DNA from 2 places in the Bradyrhizobium sp. USDA 4449 genome. Region 1 is predicted to be linked to the other one. Evidence: riboswitches for the same ligand, from Rfam matches in the RefSeq annotation. Region 1 holds a riboswitch; the other holds the start of a gene.

What was found. A riboswitch is a leader RNA that binds a small molecule or an ion and turns the genes downstream of it on or off. The one in region 1 is predicted to bind glycine.
Region 2: it holds a riboswitch for glycine, as region 1 does, so the genes downstream of both, gcvT (glycine cleavage system aminomethyltransferase GcvT) here and ACVIIW_RS16080 (D-amino acid dehydrogenase) in region 1, are expected to answer to the same signal.

What each region holds. Positions count from the first base shown of each region.
Region 1 is NZ_JBSRYD010000001.1:3,417,045-3,420,250, reverse strand. It holds gene ACVIIW_RS16085 (D-aminoacyl-tRNA deacylase) at 1-537, opposite strand, end outside; glycine riboswitch at 1,291-1,390, shown strand; glycine riboswitch at 1,394-1,481, shown strand; gene ACVIIW_RS16080 (D-amino acid dehydrogenase) at 1,545-2,792, shown strand.
Region 2 is NZ_JBSRYD010000001.1:6,859,066-6,862,271, reverse strand. It holds gene gcvP (aminomethyl-transferring glycine dehydrogenase) at 1-154, opposite strand, end outside; gene gcvH (glycine cleavage system protein GcvH) at 314-682, opposite strand; gene gcvT (glycine cleavage system aminomethyltransferase GcvT) at 693-1,841, opposite strand; glycine riboswitch at 1,987-2,075, opposite strand; gene alaS (alanine--tRNA ligase) at 2,301-3,206, shown strand, end outside.

The DNA.
Region 1 (3,206 bases):
ATCTTCGGGTGAGCTTCCGATCTCGACATCGACAGCCGAAGGTCGCAGGTCAGCGAGACGGGTACCAGCATCACCAGCCTTGACGCCGGACCAATGAGTCGCTTCCAGGTAAGTGCGATAAGAGTCAAGACCGGAAGTGAGCCGCTCGGCTTCGATCGCTAGAAGAAGCCCCCGGGTAATCCGGGGATCGACCGCGCTGAAGGTCCCGGTGCCCAGATCGCCCGTCGTTTGAACCGAGAAGATCGCGTTTGGCGCATTAGCGCCCTCGTGCCAGTTCACGATGCCAATAACGTTGGCATCACCGAAGCGATCATTAAACATTGGCGCGTAGCGCGCATAGTCGTTACTTACGACCTCGTTCGTGGCCACGATCGAAATCCTGGCGTCATGCAAGCCAGCAACTTCGAGCACCGAGTGCCCATCGAGTTCGAAACTCGTTGTAACAGGAGCGCATGCGGTTTTGAGAGCGTCGAGAACGTGCCCAGCGACCGGGTCCTTTTCTTGATTGACGCAGAAGACAAAGACGGCGTGCCTCATCGAGGTCCTCCGCCGAGTTCAAAGCAGATCGAGAGCGTGAGAGGTCTATCTTCAACTTGGCGCGGTCGTCTTTTCGGACTTCTCGGAAACCACCATGCTCTTTGAACCAAAATCCGAGCTTGCACGGCGAGAGCGGGCGCGCGGGAGGCGATCAACTGGGACAGAGCCACAACGGCGCTGCTCGCGCTCTGAGTCCCCTTGTCCGCTGGCCTGCCTGGTGAAGCAGCGACCTGGACTCGCGCGGATTGATAGTGGCGGCAGCGGATCGCCGGACCAGCAGCGAACTTAACCTGCCCGCGCGACGAACACGGGCGAATCTTGCCGTCATGGGCCAGAGACGTCGACGCAAGCGGTTTGAAGAGCCGCTCATCGAGCAGGGCAACCGCGTCAGGCGTGCAAGCCTCCATTTTGGCTCGACTTCGAAAGAGATGCATGCCAGCGACAGCTTTCTAGGTTCATACACCCACCGCATACTTATTAGAGCGTCGCCGCGCCAACATTGTGCGTTCTTTAGATGATCTCGCAGAATTTCTGCGCTAGCCGGGGATAGCTCGCCGGAAACCACTGGGCATCGAGCAATGCAATGATCAAAAGCGAGATCAGCATAGTACTCGGCAAGAAACCACCTGCTAATCTGGGTGGGGGAGCTAGGGCAAAACATCAAGCCGTCGCTTACGCCGCCGATTTTTTGGTCCGACGACTCATCGCGGCTTGACAGGTCGTGAGTACGTCTGAGAGTGTTATCATGTCTGATGATGGTGTGCGGGAGAGCGCGATAAGCCTGCAAAGGCCTATCACCGCCGACGGAGCAACCCCCCAAGGAAACTCTCAGGCCCAGGACCGCACACCGAGGACGATCTGGAGAGAGGTGCCAGTCAGCACCCACCGAAGGGGACCGCGATCCACGTGGATTGCGGATAAAGCTCTCAGGTGCACGGACAGATTTGGGGACGGAGGGAGGGCGAAAGCCATTTCACCGTTCGTTCAACCCTGTCCTGGAGCACACGATGAGCACGGTCGTCATTATTGGATCCGGTATCACCGGAGTTACAACTGCCTATGCCCTGGCCCGCCGCGGCTATTCGGTTACAGTCTTGGATCGCCAGCGCTATCCGGCGATGGACACTTCGTTTGCGAACGGGGGCCAATTATCGGCAAGCAATGCCGAGGTCTGGAATAACGTCGCAACGATCGTAAGAGGCTTGAGGTGGATGCTGCGCAAAGACGCACCATTGTTGCTGAACCCAAGGCCCAGTTTTCACAAATATACTTGGCTGGCAGAGTTCGTAAGCCAGATTCGAAACTATCGCCAAAATACGATCGAAACGACGAAGCTAGCGATAGCCGCTCGCGAGCATCTTTTTGAGCTAGCCGATCGGGAGAGCATCGATTTCGACTTGGAGCGGCGAGGAATTTTGCACGTTTATTCGAGCAAGCTCGAGTTCGATGCGGCCTCTCGCGTGAATCAGTTGCTGCTCAAGGGCGGATTGGATCGCCGTCCCGTGACGCCCTCTGAAATGCTTGCAATAGAGCCAGCTCTGCGCGATCAGTATTATGGCGGCTTCTTTACCCCGTCTGACTCAACCGGCGACATTCACAAGTTTACGCGCGGCCTCGCTGCGGCTTGCGAGCGAGGGGGCGTACGCTTCGTCTTTGATGCGGAGATCTGCGGCATGCGGTCCGACCGAGACGGTGTGGTCGTACACTGGAAACCAGGTTCGTCGAAGGAAGAACTCAATGCCGAACGCGTAGTGGTTTGCGCAGGGGTCGGCAGCCGCCGCATTGCTTCAATGCTGGGGGACAACATCAACATTTATCCCGTGAAGGGGTACTCGATCACGGTAGAGCTGGGAGACGAGACGAGCCAAAAGGCCGCGCCTCGTGTCAGCCTGCTGGACGAGGCCACCAAGATCGTGACCAGCCGGTTAGGAGAAGATCGCTTCCGGGTCGCGGGGACCGCCGAGTTTAATGGCGAAAACCGCGATATCCGCTGGGATCGAATTAAGCCCCTGATAGGATGGGTAGAGCGATCGTTTCCGGATGTGTCCACCGCGCAGGTGGTGCCATGGGCGGGCTTGCGTCCTATGACACCTAGCATGATGCCGAGGGTTGGCCGAGGCAAACGCCCGAATGTTTTCTACAATACTGGCCATGGCCATCTCGGCTGGACATTATCCGCTGTTACAGCTGAAATGATCGCTGATGTCATTATGACAGACCGCAGCAACACTCGGCTGAGCGCATCGCTGCCCTGATCCTGTTCAGTGGATCCTAGTCCATACTCCCGCCGATATCGGGGCGGGAGCACGTCGGTTGTGACAGAGCCGAAGCGAATTTGCAGTCGCCTTCGAAAGGTGATGCGCCCCTCAGTGCCGGGCAACTCGGTTCCCGCAATTTATTGTCTAGGTAAGCCCTGTGACCACTTGGCACGTTGCTTCCGAAAGCCTTCCTATGACGCAGTTGTTGCGACCGCTCCCGAATTGACGCCGACCAGATGGGGCCGCATGAAAGACGTCGTTTCTTAGCAGGGCGCACGCAGTACACACCGCGAAGTGCCGTGGCATTTAAGGACGGGACGCAGCTTTGTGCGGAGCGAATTCAGGGTACCAAAGCCGTTCCGCGCAGCTCACCCGAGCGTAAAACCAACCCGATCCAACGACACCTCCTCC
Region 2 (3,206 bases), 3.4 Mb from region 1:
GCCGGATCGAGGCCGGCAGCGTTTCCGCCATCAGCGCCTCGACGCTTTTCGTGCCGACAGTCTCGAGCATTGCGGTGACATCGCGCGCCGACGGGCCGATGTGGCGGCGAACGAAAGGGGTGGTCTCGCCGTTGGATTTGCGGTGCGCGGTCATCATGGGTCCTCGTTTCAGGAGTTGCTGTCATGCCCCGCGAAGGCGGGGCATCCAGTAAGCGCAGGCGCTTCGGCCAGAGCCGATGGGCCGCGGCGTACCGGATCGTCCGCCTTCGCGGACGATGACAGTGAGTATGTTGAGACGGTTCGACTCATATCCTCACGCCGTGTGGGCCTTGTAGGCGGCTTCATCCATGAGCCCGCCAAGCTCGCTCTTGTCGGCGATTTTAATCTTGAAGAACCAGGCCGCGGCTTGCGCGTCCGAGTTCACCAGCGCGGGCTCGGCGGCGAGCGCCTCGTTGGTCTCGAGCACCTCGCCGGAGATGGGCGCGTAGACGTCGGAGGCGGCTTTCACCGATTCCACCACGGCGGCGGCTTCGGCCTTCTTCAGGGTGCGGCCGACCTTGGGCAATTCGACGAACACGACGTCGCCGAGCTGGGACTGCGCGTAATCGGTGATCCCGACGGTTGCGACATCGCCGTCGATCGCGAGCCATTCATGGTCGGAAGTGTACAGCGTCGTGGTCATTGTCTTGTCCTCAGCGTTTGTAGGTGTTTTTCACGAAGGGCATGGCGGCGACGATGAGCGGCAGACGCTGCCCACGCACTTCCGCAAAGAGTTTCGTGTCGAGCGCGCTCAAAGCGGTGGGCGCGTAGCCCATCGCCACGGGCGCATTCAGGCTCGGGCCGAAGCCGCCCGAGGTGACCCTTCCAATGGCCTGGCCGCCTTCGTTCCCGGCAAACAGCAGCGCGCCCTCGCGCACCGGTGCGCGGCCTTCGGCACGCAGGCCGACACGGCGGCGGGATGCGCCGTGATTGAAATGCGCGAGAATCTTTTCAGCGCCGGGAAACCCGCCGGCGCGGGCGCCACCGGTGCGGCGGCTTTTCTGTACCGACCATTCCAGCGCGGCTTCGACCGGCGTGGTTTCGGTGTCGATATCGTGGCCGTAGAGGCAGAGCCCGGCTTCCAGCCGCAGGCTGTCGCGGGCACCCAAGCCGATCGGCATCACGTCGGGGTTTTCGAGCAGCGTCTTGGCGAGACGTTCGGCGTCGGCCGCGGGCACCGAAATCTCGAACCCGTCCTCGCCGGTATAGCCCGAGCGCGAGACGAAACAGCCGAGGCCGGCAACCTCATGCGGGCCGGCATCCATGAAGTTCATGGTGGGCGCTGCTGCACATAATCTCGCCAGCGCTGACTCGGCTTTCGGGCCTTGCAACGCGATCAGCGCGCGGTCGGCAAGCGAATCGATGATGCAGGTCTCCGACAGGTTCGCGCGCAGATGCGCCTCGTTCTCGGCCTTGCAGGCAGCATTGACCACCAGGAACAGGTGATCGCCGAAATTCGCGACCATCAGATCGTCGAGAATGCCGCCGTCGTCATTGGTGAACTGGGCGTAGCGCTGCCGTCCCGGCGCGATCGCCACGATGTCCTGCGGCACCAGCCGCTCCAGCGCGCGAGCGGCGTCCTCGATCCTGCCGGATTTCGGCCGAAGCGCGATCTGCCCCATATGGGAGACGTCGAACAGGCCCGCGGACGAGCGGGTCTGAAGGTGCTCCTTCAGCACGCCCGCCGGGTACTGCACGGGCATGTCGTAGCCCGCGAACGGCACCATCTTGCCGCCGAGCGACACGTGCAGGTCGTAAAGGGGTGTACGTTTCAGGGAGTTCTTGTCGTCCGACGCAAGCATCACGGGGGCCCTCGGCGGTTCCCCGGGGACGATTCCCCTGGGACACCGGTCGAAGCCCCATCTGTCGCTGTGCCTGAGAGTATTATCCCGTCGGCGGACGCTATCCAGGCCTTAAGCCCGCCAGCGCCTCTTTCCAGATGTCGTCAAAGCCACGCGGTCCTTTTGCCTGAGAGTTTCCGGGGCGGTTGCTCCTTCGGCGCCGGCAGTGAAGCCGGTCTCTCCCGACGTGGCCGTACGATACAAATGGGTACAGACCACAGGCCGGCCAAGCCTGTCAACGCGCGCTTTGCGGCTTTCCAAAGGGGATTACGCGCCTGCGGCAACCCACTGATCTCTTTGCACAGTTTCTGGACAGGGAAGCTGGCCTTGTCTAAAAGCGCTTTGGCCCGCAGATATCCGCCCAAATCGCCAGGTTTGGATCAGGGATAAGCGGGTCCAAGCACACCCGATTGGATGAACATGAGCGGCGTCAACGAGATCAGGTCGACCTTTCTGAACTTCTTTGCCGAGAACGGGCACGAGATCGTGTCGTCCTCGCCATTGGTGCCGCGCAACGATCCGACGTTGATGTTCACCAATGCCGGCATGGTGCAGTTCAAGAACGTCTTCACCGGCGTCGAGAAGCGGCCCTATCAGCGCGCCACCACGTCGCAGAAATGCGTGCGCGCCGGGGGCAAGCACAACGACCTCGACAATGTCGGCTACACCGCGCGCCATCTCACCTTCTTCGAGATGCTCGGCAATTTCTCCTTCGGCGACTATTTCAAGGAGCGCGCGATCGAGCTGGCCTGGAAGCTGATCACGAAGGATTTCGGGCTCGACAAGGACAAGCTGCTCGTCACCGTCTACCACACCGACGACGAGGCGCACGGGCTGTGGAAGAAGATCGCCGGCTTTTCCGACGACCGCATCATCCGCATCCCGACCTCGGACAATTTCTGGGCGATGGGCGACACCGGCCCCTGCGGTCCGTGCTCGGAGATCTTCATCGACCGCGGCGACCACATCTGGGGCGGCCCTCCGGGTTCGCCTGAGGAGGACGGCGACCGCTTCCTCGAATTCTGGAATCTCGTGTTCATGCAATACGAACAGGTGACGAAGGAGGAGCGCGTGGATCTGCCGCGTCCCTCGATCGACACCGGTATGGGCCTCGAGCGTATGGCCTGCATCATGCAGGGCGTCGACAGCGTGTTCGAGACCGATCTGTTCCGTCATTTGATCGATGCGGCCGCGTCCGCGCTCGGCAGCGGGCCGAACGAGCAGACCGTCGCCTCGTTCCGCGTCATCGCCGACCATCTGCGCTCGTCGGCCTTCCTGGTCGCGGATGGCGTGCTGCCCTCGAACGAGGGCCGCGGCTATGTGCTG